One region of the Micromonospora sp. NPDC049101 genome, then DNA from elsewhere that is predicted to be linked to it. Evidence: riboswitches for the same ligand, from Rfam matches in the RefSeq annotation. Region 1 holds a riboswitch; each other region holds the start of a gene.
What was found. Region 1 has a riboswitch for cyclic di-AMP ahead of AB0B57_RS21720 (hypothetical protein). Riboswitches for the same ligand answer to the same signal wherever they lie in the genome.

Region 1 (3,200 bases):
CGCTGCTCGGGCAGTCGCCCGTGCTGGCCGACGAGGTGGCACAGGGGCGGTGTGCGGTGGTGGGCGTGTCATACCGGCTCGCCGCCGGCGTCGTGCGCCCGGTGGCGGCGGTGCCGGCCGGCTTCGCGACGCTCGACGTGCCGACCGGGTCGGCCGCCTGACACGTCGAGGGCCGCCCCGCGCGAGGCGGAGCGGCCCTCGACGGAGGATCCGGTGGGTCAGAGCAGCGACATGTGGACGTGGTCGGTGTGGTTCGACGGCCCGCTGTACGACTTCCAACCGCTTGCCGGGAACCAGATCTGCCGGTTCCAGATCACGTAGTAGATGCCGAGCCGGTCGGCGTTACGGATGAGGAACGCGGCGACGTTGTTGCCGTACGTCCGGGTGTCCTCGTTGTGCCAGGGCGCGAAGCCGCTCTTCTGTAGCGACCAGTCGCAGGCCTTGCCCTTCGGGTGCTCCCACGGCCCGCCGGGGCGGTAGCAGCCGACGAACCGGTTGAAGCCGGCCCGCTTGACCTCCTTGTACGCGTGCAGCGTGCGAGGCGTGATGCAGCCGGACGTGGTCGGGTCGTCCTCGCTGCACGACTGCGCCTTCCAGTCACCGTCGGCGGTGCGGCCCGGCCCGATCTTGGCGACCGGCGAGGTGGCGTCCACCAGGCCGCCGGTGAAGCCCTTGCCGCCGACCAGCGAGAGCGCCTTGTCGGCCTCGTTCTTCCGCTTGGCCATCACGGCGGTCTGCTTCTGCTGCTCGCGAACCTCGGTGTCGAGGAGGAACTTGGCCTGCTCGGCGCGGGCCTTCACCGCGTTGACCTCGGCGAGCTTGTTCTCGTTCACCATGTTGATCTCGTCGAGCATCGCGGCGCGCTGCACGAAGGTGTCGGGAGCGTCGCTTTCGAGCAGCATCGCGAGCGCGCCGATCCGACCGGTCCGGTACGACTGGGCGGCGATCTGCCCGACCTGTGGTGCCAACGCGTCCAGGTCGGCCTTGGCCCGGTCCACCTCCAGCGCCAGCTCCAGCTGACGCTTCTTGGACTTGTCCAGTTTGGACTTGGCGGCGGAGTAGTCCCGGTTGGCCTGCTCGATGACGTCGTTGAGCAGCTTCGGCTCGCCGTCCTCCTCGTGCCCGGACGGTGTCGGGGTCGTCGGGGCGGCGTGGGCCGGCAGGGGCCCGGCGAGCACGGTCAGTGCGGCGATCACGGCCACCACGGGTGTCAACCAGCGGCGTAGGGGTGCCGTCACAATGTTCCCTTCCGTCGACCGCCGACCGGGTTAGCTGACGGGTTCGGGGCGGAAGTGGCCCCTACCGCTGACGCGGATTCACCCCACATACCTGGGTCCCCGGCTCGCCGGTTGGCGATTGGGCGGTGGCACCGCAGGCGCCGCTTCGCGCCTTCATCGGTAACCGGCAGCGAGGTTACCCGAGAGTCGACTGCGTGAGCTACGCCTGGATGCCGACCAAAAGTGTCATTTCGCCATAGCGCTGGGTGATCAGTGACGCGGTTCTCAGGGTGGAGATCCGATCTGGTCACGCTGAGGAGTGTCACCATGCCGTTTCCGTGCTCCTGTTCGACTCCGGCCACCCGTCGGTGGCCGTGGATGGGGGTGGGGTCCGGGTCTGCTCCGGCTCGTCGGGTCGAGAGGTTCGCGGTGAGCTGAGGGCGGCCAGCGGCTCCGCCCGGTCCGGCTCCGGTGGCCGCCGGGCGGCGTCGGCGGGCGGTGTGGCGTCGGCGCGTCCGGCGGCGGTCACGATCGCGGCCAGCCCGGTGGTCAGTGGCACGGCGGCGATCAGGCCGAGCGTGGCGACCGCGCTGCGGACGATTTCCTGCGCGAGGAACTCGCTGGTGAGGATCTGCCCGATCGGCCGCGAGTCGGCGGTGAGCAGGAGCAGCAGGGGCAGCGACGCGCCCGCGTACGCCAGCACGATGGTGTTGACAGTGGAGGCGATGTGCGCGCGGCCGACCCGGGTCGCGGCGCGGTAGAGCTGCAACCGGGTCAGCCCGGGGTTGGCGTGCGCCAGCTCGGTGACGGTGGCCGCCTGGGTGACCGTCACGTCGTCGAGCACCCCGAGCGATCCGATGATGATCCCGGCGAGCAGCAGGCCGTGTAGGTCCACGTCGGCCTGGAACATCGACAGTGTCGTCGCGTCCTCGCTGCCGAAGCCGGTGAGGTGGGTCGCGGCCGTGGCGATGGTGGCGAGCAGCCCGGTCAGCACCAGGCTGCCCAGGGTGCCGAGCACCGCCACCGAGGTCTGTGCGGTGACCCCGTGCGTCAGATAGAGCACCACGAACATGATCAGTGCCGCGCCGACCACCGCCACCAGCAGGGGCGACTTGCCGGCACCGATGCCCGGCAGCACGAACGTGAGCAGGATGGCGAAGCTGGCCGCCAACCCGGCGAGTGCGGCCAGACCCCGCCACCGACCGAACGCGACGATCGCCGCGGCGAAGATCACCGCCAGCCACAGCATCGGGGTGCCGCGCTGGTGCTCGGCGATGTTCCAGTTGCTGGTGCTGGGATCGACGGGATCGGTCAGCTCGACGAGGATGACCTCGTCGCCGACCTCGACCCGTGGTGCGCCGGGTCCGTCGGGGATCGGTGTCCGGACCTGTTGACCCGCGGTCGGCCCGTCGTCCACCCGGACGTCGACAGTGCCGCACGGCCCGCCGCCGACCCGGGGCGTGCCCTCGGGGCTCGACGGCAGCGGCGGGCACGGCTCGGTCACCACCCGGGTCACCGTGCCGCCGTAGCGCGGCACGTCCGCCCCGGCGTCGGTCTGCGGTGTCCCGCCGCGCGGCCAGAGCAGGGCCGCGGCGAGCACGGTGGCGACGAAGAGGGGCACCACCGTCACGACGAGGAGCCGCCGCACCCGGGGCGGGGCGGACGGAGCAGAGCGGGTGTGGTCGGAACCCAAGGCGAGACTCCCAACGATCCGGTGCGGGGTACGTGTCAGTGAGCCGGTCGGTTCATCCGCACCGTGGAATCGCGGCGGGAGACGCGGTGGATCGCTGACCGGCGACCACCTGATCACGGATGGTCAGTGCCCGGCCCGGGTGGCCAGCGGCGACGCCACGGCGTGGCGACGCCGGTGCCCGTTCGCGCAGCGGCATGCGGGGGGTCATCGTGGGGAATGCTAACCAGCCCGGCCCGGGGGCGCAGGTCGTGACGGGGAACCGCCGCGTGCCGGCGTCGGGGTGCGGGGCG
Region 2 (3,200 bases), on a different contig from region 1:
AGCACCGTCGCGATGAGCAGGAGGGTGGTCGACACCGCGGGTGCGATCACCAGGTCGGCGCGGTCCCGTGCGGGCAGGGCGGCGCCCAACTCTCCGGCGTGCCGCAGGTTCGGGGTGAGCAGGAACAGCACCAGCCCGGCCATCACCGTGGTGAGCACGAGCTTGACCAGCACCCATCGGTAGCGCACGAGGCCCCACGGGGTGAGCAGCGCGCTGGCGACACCGATGAGCCACACCAGGACGCTCAGCGGCGCGAACAGGACGGTGCCGACCAGCGCGCCGACCGGGTAGAGCACCGCCGGGTCGGCGCCCCGCTGCACGGCGATGCCGAGGGTGAGCAGCACCAGGTCCGCGCCGAGCCAGCCCAGCGACGTGACCAGGTGCAGGGTGAGAAGGCCCTTGCGGGCGGCGGGTGGGATCCGAGGCATACCGCAAGGCTGCCCGCCGGCTCTGGCCGGGTCGTCCGACGAGCGGCGACATCAGGGGTACGCCCGCTGACGTAGCCGGCCAGCGCCGCGCGACTGCCCGAACGAACGTGATGCCTGTGAGCCATCGTGATGACTCACAGGCATCATGCGCTGCGGGGAACGGCCGGGTCAGTAGACCGACAGGTGTACGTGGTTGGTGTGGTCGGTGGACGGGGTGCCACCGGCGCCGCTGTACGACTTCCACCCGCTGCTGGGCAGCCAGATCTGCCGGTACCAGATCACGTACAGCACGGCGAGTCGGTCGGCGTTGCGGATGAAGTACGCGGCCAGGTTGTTGCCGTACGTCTTGTCGCCGCCGGTGGCGTTGCCGCCGAAGCCGCTCGTCTGGGCGGCGAAGTCGCAGGCCCGGCCCTTCGGGTGCTCGCCGGAGCCGCTGGGGCGGTGACAGGAGACGTACCGGGTGAAGCCGGCGGCCTTGGCCTGGTTGAGCGCGTGCAGGGTGCGCGGGGTGATGCAGCCGTTGGCGGGCGTGGGGTCGTTGACGCTGCACGACTCGGAGGGCCAGGAGCCGTCGGAATTGCGTGGCGCCGCCTTCGCGTTGGCGGTGGAGGTGCCCCGGTTGGAGCTGGTGTCGGCGGTGGTCTGCGGAGGCTTGGGCGTGTTGGCGACGGTCAGGGCGCGTTCGGCCTGCTCCTTGCGCTTGGCCATCACGGTGACCTGCTTGCGTTGTTCGGTGATCTCGCCGTTCAGGGCGGCCCGGGTGCGATTGGCCTCGTCCTTGGTGGCGAGCAGGTCGCGCAGCACCCGGTCCTCGTTGGCGGCCACCGCCTCCAGGGCGGCGGCCCGGTCCATGAAGCCCTCCGGGCTGCTGCTGTTGAGCAGCGCCGACACCGCGCCGAGCCGGCCGGTGCGGTACGCCACGCCGGCGATCTGGCCGACCTTGCCGTCGCGCTGGGCCAGCTCGACCTCGATGGTCTTCAGTTGGGTGGCGAGCTGCTGCTGCCGCTGCACGGAGGTGTCCAGAGCGCGTTTGGCGTCCAGGTAGCCCTTGCTGGCGGCCTCGAGTTGGGCACGCAGCGACGGGGTGCCGCCCTCCTCGTCGGAGTCGGGTGCGGCGGCGGCCCGCAGGCCGGTCGGGGGAGCGGCCGAGGCGGTGCCGGCCGGGATCGCGAAGCCGAGGGCGAACATCGCGACGATCAGGGCCGCCAGTCGGGCGGCGGGTGGTCGTGCTGGTGCCACTGCGCATGTCCTTCCGTCAGCCGCCGACCGGGTTAGCTGACGGGTTCGGGACGGAAGATCCCTACCGCTGACGCGGATGCACCCCAGGAACGTGGTTCCCCGGTTCGCCTGGTTGGGCGATTAGGCGGCGACCGCCACCGGCGCCTGGAGGGCGCCGCCTGGTGGAGGCCGGGACCGAGCCTACCGGTGCCGGTGGGGCTGCTGCAGCCGATGTGACGGAAGGTGCGCACGTCGTCACGGAAATGGGTGTTACCACTCGATCGAGCCGCAGGCCCCGGTGGCGGCGCCGGGCTCGATCTGCAACGTCGCGTGTTCGATCCGGAAGTCGTCGTGCAGGGCGGTACGCGCTGCGGTCAGCACCGCGCCGACCTCCGCGTCGGGTGCCATGGTCAGGTGCGCGGAGGCCACCTCCATGCCCGAGGTGAGCGTCCAGACGTGCAGGTCGTGCACCTCCACCACACCGGGGACGGCGGCCAGCCGGTCGTGCACGGCGGTCACCTGGAGGTGTTCCGGGGCGGCCTGCACCAGGATGCGGACGGCGGCACGGGCCAGCCGCCAGGTGCGCGGCAGGATGAACGCGCCGATGGCGACCGCGACCAGCGGGTCGGCCCACCACCAGTCGGTGACGGCGATGAGCAGTGCGGCGCCGATCACGCCGAGTGAGCCGAGCAGGTCGCCGAGCACCTCCAGGTAGGCGCCCTGCAGGTTGATGCTCTCCCGGGCGCCGGCGCGGAGCAGGGCGAAGGCGGCGACGTTCGCGAGCAGGCCGAGTACGGCCACCACGAGCATCGGGCCGGCGACGACCTCGTGCGGGTCGCCGAAGCGGCGGATCGCCGCGATCACCACGTAGATCGCGACGCCGGAGAGCAGGACGGCGTTGGCCAGTGCGGCGAGCACCTCGAGGCGGTAGAGCCCGAAGGTGCGCTGCGGGTCGCCGGTGGCCCGTCGGGTGGCGGTGATCGCGGCGAGCGCCAAACCGATGCCGAGCACGTCGGTGAACATGTGCCCGGCGTCGGAGAGCAGGGCGAGCGAGCCGGTGTGCAGGGCGGCCACCGCCTCGACCACCATCAGGGTGGCGAGCAGCCCGAACGCCGCCCAGAGGCGGCCCCGGTGCTGCTGTGCGGCATTGGCGACGGACCCGTGGTGGTGGTCATGACCTGCGCCCACGAGATCCACCTTCCGCTGCCGGCCGGGGCCCGGTCAAATGTATGTTCACATCGCTATGTGTGCAAGTGTCAGGTCGGCCGCCGGCCCGTGCGACGAGCGGGCACGGATCAGCCGGTCGGGTCGATGGTGGTGAGTCGCTGCGTGGCCCGGGACAGCGCCACGTACAGGGTGCGGACCCCGGCACCCGGATCCGCCCGGATCTCGCTCGGTGCGACAAGCACGACCCCGTCGTACTCCATGCCCTTGGCCTCCAGGCTGGTGACCACCTGCAGGCGCGGCGCGTCGAGCGCGGCGAGCCAACCGGCGACCTCGTCCCGGCGGGGAACCGGCGTGATCACCCCGACCGTGCCCTCCACCTCGGTCAGC
Region 3 (3,200 bases), on a different contig from region 1:
CCCAGGCCGCCGGCACCGACAGGACCGGCGGCACCGGCGCCCGAACCGACCCCGGCGGGCCCGACCAGACCGACAGTCGATCAACGTACGCGGACACCCGCTGACACCGTCCACCCAGGTCAGCGTGTCGGCGCGGCGTACGCCGACACGCCCGTGGTCGATGCGCCAGGCGCCGGCGCGACGGTAGCGTGGGGACGTGCTTCCGGTCGCGTTCACCTGTCCGCTGTGGTGGGTGGCGCGCTGGGCGACACGGGTGCTGACCAGCCTCGCCGTGGTCGCGGCCCTGGCGCTCGGCGCAGGCCCGGCCTCGGCCGCCGTGCCACCGTCGCACCCGGCCGCCGCGCCGAGCGTGAGCGCCGCGCCGACTGCGGGTGTCGCCGAGGAGACCTTCCCGACCTGGTCGGTCGACGCGCCACCGGCTCTCCCCGGCGCCCAGGGGGCCATCGCGACAGGCCTGCTGCCGGTGTGCGCGACCCGGTCCGACCGGCTGCCGCTCGTCGACGGTCTCCGCAGCTGGCCGCCCCGGGGCCCACCCGCGCGCTGAGCCACCCGGGACACGCGTCCCGTCGCCGCGCCCTGTCGACCCACCAGCTCCGCACCCCGCCGATTCCTGGCCCGCCGTGGCCGGGCGGCCGGTGGGGCTCCCATCGCTCTGCTTCCTCCGCGAGGTGCCGACCATGGAGACAGTCGTCTTCTACCAGTTCGTAACCGAGGTGCCGCAGGCCGCCGCCATCTGGTCGGCCCTGTTCCTGCTGGCGCTCGGCGTCCTCGCCGTGCTGGTCGCCCGGCCCGAACGGGACCGGCCCACCGACGACCCGTCGCCGCCCGTCCCGACCGCCCGCGAGCTGGCCGCGGCCGAAACCGTCGACAGGCACCGGTACGCCGAGGAGGTGGCCGTCGCCGCGGCCGGCGCGGCCAGGACGGCCGGGCGGCGACGGGATGCCTGGCTGACGGCTCAGGACCAGGTGGAACGGGCCTGGGCGCGGTACGACGAGGCGGACACCGCCGCGCGTCGCTTCGCGGGGTCCGGGGCGCTACCCACCCCGGGCACCCCCCGCACCCCCGCCGAGTACGCGTCCCGGGAGCGCTACCTGCACCGTGCGGCGACGGCGGCGTACTGGCGGGGTGACCTGACCATGGCGCAGCTCGGTGACGTCTTCGGGCGTCGGCGCGGCTGGGATTCCCGGCGACACCCGGTCGAGCAGGAGGCGCTGCTCAGCCGGGTGATCCGGGATGCGAGGCTGGCCGACTACCAGGCCGCGGCCACGGCGGAGCGGGCCGCCTGGCGGGATGCGGACCTGGCCGCCTCCTCGGCGCGCATCCTCGCGGCGGAGGCGGCCGCGGCAGTTGCCCGGTTGCGGCCGAGCCCGGCACCCGTCCGCCGGCTGGTGCGTGGGGTGCCCCGGCCCGCCGTCGTGGCACGCTGGCGTCCGGCCCGTGCCCTTCGCGCCCGATCCGTTATGTGAGCCCGGTCACGGGATTTGCGAATCGGGCGTCCGGCACGATCGGCTCGATTTTTCCCGGGATTGTGGCCGCATTGTTGGCGGCCTGTCCGGTTGTCGACCGTAGGCGTCGCCGTAACCGGTTGTCCCATCGAGTCACGTCATCGGCAATACGCGCAGAAATTGTGGCACCCATTGAGGTTTACGCAGGTGAAGCCGGCTTGGCAGGGTGTGGATGGGCCAGTAGTGTCGTCCCGTCCGGTGCGGTAACCGATCGCAAGAGGCGACGCCGCGCCGACCCGCTCAATCGTGATCAACGAACCGGGGACCCATCAGTAAGTCCGGGGTGAATCCGCGAGCCACGGCCCGCGGTAGGGCGATCTTCCCGCCCGAATCCGTCAGCTAACCCGGTAGGCGGTGTCGGAAGGAGTTCCAAACTCGTGCAGCACCTTTCCACCCCTCGGCTGTTCCCTCGCCTCCACGGCGCAGCGGTGCCCCCGCTCATCCGTCCAGTGACGGTGAGCTGACCCCCGGGTCACCGCCTCTCCCGCCCGGCCGTGCCGGGCGTTCCCCTGAGCGGTTCACCATCCGCGGACCACCGTCCGCGCGCTGGCGCCTGCCCGGACACCGGTCGCGCCCCGGTGTGCCGCTCTCCCCCCGATCCGTGGAGGACCCCGTGAAGCACACCATGCAGCGCCAGCTCCGCCGCATCGCGACCGAGCGCCCGTACCAGATCGTCGCCGCCTCCGCCGCGGCCCTCGTGCTCGCCGCCACCACCGGCACCCTGCTCACCGTCGCCGACGACGCCCCGGCCGCTCAGCGCACCGCGACCACGGTCGCCGAGATGCGCAGCGACACCACCACCTCCCAGGGCGACGCGTCCCCGCTGGCCAGCACCGCGCCGTCCAGCGCCGCCCCGGCCACCAGCGCCGCGGCGCCCGCCGCCAAGGCCAGCAGCAACCCGGATCTGACCCGTAAGCCGACGCCGCCGAAGCCGCCCGCGACCAAGGTGCTCGACTACGAGTACGAGGCGCAGAACACGTACTACAACTGCGGCCCGGCGGCCACCCGCAACGCGCTCAGCGCCAGCGGGATCGACCGCACCCAGGAAGAACTCGCTGCCGAACTGGGCACCACCGAGATGGGCACCAACTCGGCCGAGGACACCACCCGGGCGCTCAACGCCGAGGTGAAGGGTTCCCCGTACCGGACCCGGATGTTCCCCGGCGCGCCCAGCCCGGCACAGATGGACCGGCTCCAGGCCGACGTCGTCCGGGCCATCACCGACGGCCGGGGCGTGGTGGCCAACGTCGTCGGCGACGCCACCGACACCGACGGCAGCTGGCACTCCTACGGTGGCGGCCACTACATCGCCGTCGTGGGTTACAAGGACAACGGTCGCACCGTGCGGATCGCCGACTCGGCGAACCCGGCCGACCCGTCGTACTGGATCACCACCATCGACCTGGCCAACTGGATCACCAGCCGGGGCTACTCCGCCTGACCCGGGCACCCTGACCGCCGCGGGCGTCGTCCCCCACAAGGGGCCGACGCCCGCGGCGTCTCTCCCGCTGGCCCGGGGTACGCCCCCGTCGACGACTCTCGTCCGGGACAGCGAACCGTGGGAGACTGCGGCCGTGGTGGACGAATCGGGTGGTCACGCCGGTCGACGGCCGGTCCTGCTGCTGTTGCACGGCATGGGGGCGACCGGTGACGTGTGGCTGCCCTGGGCGTCGCACCTGGAACAACACTGGCCCG
Region 4 (3,200 bases), on a different contig from region 1:
ATGGCCTCGGTGTACCAGGTGCCCTGCGCCGCGAAGCCCTCGTGCTCCAGCCCGATCGCCTTGGCGTTGACGTACCAGTTGCCGGCGTGCCAGGCGACATCCTTGGTCCGCACGTGCTGGGCGACGTGCCCGTCCACCGAGCGCAGCGTGTAGTGCCAGCTCACGTAGGTCGGATCCTGCACGAGTTGCAGGGTGGTCGCCCAGCTTCCCTCGGTGTCGTGGATGACGATGTACTCGACCTTCTGCCGGGCGGGCCGGTCGGACAGGTCGTGGTTGCCGTAGTCCCCGTCGCCGAACGCCGCGTAGGGCGCCGGGATCCACTCGCAGGAGATGGTGCGGGGGCACTCCAGCCCGTCCGGGCGGGCGAGCCGGCGCAGACCCAGTCGGTCCAGCCAGGAGCGCTCCGGACGGATCGCCCGGGCCGGCAGCGTGATCCGCGCTCCGTCGTCGGTCGTCCGCGACTCGCCGGTGCCGATGGTGGTGAAGACCTCGTCGGCGAAGGCCGCCGCGGCGTCGGCGGTGTCCGCGCCGGCGTAGCGGGCCACCGCGCCGTACCAGGTGGCCGGGTCGGTGCCGGCACCGACCGGCGCGCCCAACTCCCGCTGGTACGAGGCCAGCAGCGCCGCGCCGCCCCGGATGTTCACACCGACGTCGGTACGCAGCGAGTCGGTGGCCGCGCCGGTCAGTGCGGCGGCGGCGTCCACGGTCTGCAACGCGGCGGCCGATGGTGCCGGGTCCGCCGGCCGAGGCGCGGGTGCCAGCGCGGTACGGGAGTCGTCGCCGCGCGGATCCTCGGTGCCGGTGCCGGCGTCGTGGTGGCCGGCCGTGGGCAGGGCGGCCATGTGTCTGGCGTCGGTCAGGTGCATCGGGCCGTAACCGCCGCTGGTGCTGGGTGTGCCGGCGTTGCTGTCCCAGCGGGACTCCAGGTAGGAGACGCCGAGCAGCACGTCGGTCGGTACGCCGAACTCGGCCGCCGCGGCGGCGTACTGCTGCTGGCGGTCGCCGGTGGGTGCGGCGGCGGCGTGGGCGGGTAGCGGTACCGCGGTCGCGGCGGCGACCACGGCGGCGGCGAGCAGTGCGCGCCGGCCGGGGGACAGGGTTGGATGGTGCATCGAACCCCCTAGATTCCACGGGTGCAGGTCAGGTCACCTTCGCGCCGCCCGGGAGCCCACGTCAATACCTTTCTATGTGTCGACCTGCCTGGAAAGAAATCTTCGCGTGTGGTCGGGGCTCCTCTCCGATCGGTACGGAGTGTCACGGCCGCGCGGGTTGCGGAGTGGTAACGGGCGTCTCTACTCTGGTCTTTTGTCGGCCCGATAGCAGCTCCGCCCAGCCCGGGCGGTAACGGACCGACACCGCCGAGTCGTTTCCGAACGAACCGGGGACCCATGTCCCCCGGGGTGAATCCGCAGCCACTGCGGTAGGGCGCCGACTTCCCGCCCGAACCCGTCAGCTAACCCGGTAGGCGGTCAGGAAGAAGGAGTACGGAACCCCGGTGGCACTCCATGCCCCGCGGCCGTCGTCCGAGCGGTCGGCAGCAGCCGGCCCCATGTCGATCGCGCCGCGCCCACGCTGGTCCCGCTTCACCACCGCGCTCGCCGCACTGGCCGGCGTCGCCGTCGTCCTGACCGGCAGCGCCACGCCGGCCCACGCCGACCCGTCCGTCGCCGAGATCGAGCGCCAGATCGACGCCGACTGGAACAAACTCGAACCGATCATCGAACAGCACAACGCCACCCGGATCGACCTCGCCGCCAAACGCAGGCAGGCCGGCGCGCTGGCCGCCCGGATCGCCCCGCTGGAGCGCCAGGTCGACGCCGCGATGGACAAGGTCAGTGCCCTGGCGGTGCGCGCGTACAAGGGCGAGAACGTGCTGACCGTCAACGCCGTACTGGGCAGCCGGTCGCCCAGCGAGGTGGTCGGGCAGCTCGAGATGCTCGACCGCTTCGCGCACAACCAGCAGCAGGACGTCCGCGAGGTGGCCGACCTGCGCGACCAGTTGGCCGGGCAGAAGGCGCCGCTCGACGCGATGGTGGCCCAACTGACCCGCACCGAGGCTCAGCTGGCGGCGAAGAAGAAGCAGATCAACGAGGAGATCGACAAGCTGCAGAAGCTGCGCCTCAAGGTGTACGGCAGCGGTGGCGGCGGTCCGCTGCGCCCGGCGCCCTGCCCTGCCAGCTATCCCGGTGGCGCCGCCGGCACGGCGGTCAAGTTCGCCTGCGCGCAGATCGGCAAGCCCTACGTCTGGGGTGCCGAGGGCCCGAACTCGTACGACTGCTCCGGGCTGATGCTGGCCGCCTGGGCGAAGGCCGGGGTGTCCCTGCCGCACAACGCCGCCGCGCAGAGCCGCGCCACCAAGAAGGTCAGCAAGGGCGACCTGCGCCCCGGCGACCTGGTCTTCTACTACAGCGACATCCACCACGTCGGCATGTACGTCGGTGACGGCTGGGTGGTGCACGCCTCGCAGGCCGGTGAACCGGTCAAGATGAAGAGGGCCGACGACGGTCAGGTCCACAGCTACGGCCGTCCAGGCTGATCAGTGCGCGGACCGGGGGCCCGTCGCGATCCGTCGCGGCGGGCCCCCGTCGTCACGGGTTCAGCGGGTGGGCCAGGTGCGCCAGTGCTGCCAGGCGCGACTCGGCGTCGGCCCCCGCTGCCCCTGGTAGCGCGAGCCGTAGACTGCCGAGCCGTACGGGTGCTCGGCCGGCGAGGAGAGTCGGAAGATGCAGAGCTGCCCGATCTTCATGCCCGGCCAGAGCGTGATCGGCAGGTTCGCCACGTTCGACAGCTCCAGCGTGACGTGACCGGAGAAGCCGGGGTCGATGAAACCGGCGGTGGAGTGCGTGAGCAGCCCCAGCCGCCCCAGCGAACTCTTGCCCTCCAGTCGGCCGGCGAGCTGGTCACCCAGCGAGATGACCTCCAACGTCGAGGCGAGCACGAACTCGCCGGGGTGCAGCACGAACGGCTCCCCGTCGGGCACCTCGATCGCCGACGTCAGGTCGTCCTGCTGCATCGCCGGGTCAATGTGGGTGTAGAGATGGTTGTTGAAGACCCGGAACAGCCGGTCCAGCCGCACGTCGATGCTGGAAGGTTGGACCAGGGTGGGCTCGAACGGCTCCAGGCCCAGCGTGCCGGCCTTGATCTCGGAGACCAGGTCGCGGTCGGAGAGCAGCATCGGACCACCATAGCGGCGGCCCGAA

Region 2: linked by a shared signal. The riboswitch ahead of AB0B57_RS18490 (hypothetical protein) and the one ahead of AB0B57_RS21720 (hypothetical protein) in region 1 are both predicted to bind cyclic di-AMP.
Region 3: linked by a shared signal. The riboswitch ahead of AB0B57_RS05915 (C39 family peptidase) and the one ahead of AB0B57_RS21720 (hypothetical protein) in region 1 are both predicted to bind cyclic di-AMP.
Region 4: linked by a shared signal. The riboswitch ahead of AB0B57_RS07520 (NlpC/P60 family protein) and the one ahead of AB0B57_RS21720 (hypothetical protein) in region 1 are both predicted to bind cyclic di-AMP.

The regions. Positions count from the first base shown of each region.
Region 1 covers NZ_JBEZED010000015.1:119,859-123,058, reverse strand. Annotated here, with positions in the region: gene AB0B57_RS21725 (carbonic anhydrase) at 1-161, shown strand, start outside; gene AB0B57_RS21720 (hypothetical protein) at 219-1,238, opposite strand; cyclic di-AMP (ydaO/yuaA leader) riboswitch at 1,243-1,373, opposite strand; gene AB0B57_RS21715 (YibE/F family protein) at 1,540-2,910, opposite strand.
Region 2 covers NZ_JBEZED010000012.1:108,609-111,808, reverse strand. Annotated here, with positions in the region: gene AB0B57_RS18495 (hypothetical protein) at 1-428, opposite strand, end outside; gene AB0B57_RS18490 (hypothetical protein) at 597-1,616, opposite strand; cyclic di-AMP (ydaO/yuaA leader) riboswitch at 1,673-1,804, opposite strand; gene AB0B57_RS18485 (cation diffusion facilitator family transporter) at 1,917-2,834, opposite strand; gene AB0B57_RS18480 (AAA family ATPase) at 2,942-3,200, opposite strand, start outside.
Region 3 covers NZ_JBEZED010000003.1:380,555-383,754, forward strand. Annotated here, with positions in the region: gene AB0B57_RS05900 (acyltransferase) at 1-104, shown strand, start outside; gene AB0B57_RS05905 (hypothetical protein) at 197-544, shown strand; gene AB0B57_RS05910 (hypothetical protein) at 678-1,466, shown strand; cyclic di-AMP (ydaO/yuaA leader) riboswitch at 1,733-1,874, shown strand; gene AB0B57_RS05915 (C39 family peptidase) at 2,107-2,946, shown strand; gene AB0B57_RS05920 (alpha/beta fold hydrolase) at 3,080-3,200, shown strand, end outside.
Region 4 covers NZ_JBEZED010000004.1:318,191-321,390, forward strand. Annotated here, with positions in the region: gene AB0B57_RS07515 (N-acetylmuramoyl-L-alanine amidase) at 1-1,112, opposite strand, end outside; cyclic di-AMP (ydaO/yuaA leader) riboswitch at 1,347-1,482, shown strand; gene AB0B57_RS07520 (NlpC/P60 family protein) at 1,550-2,536, shown strand; gene dcd (dCTP deaminase) at 2,597-3,175, opposite strand.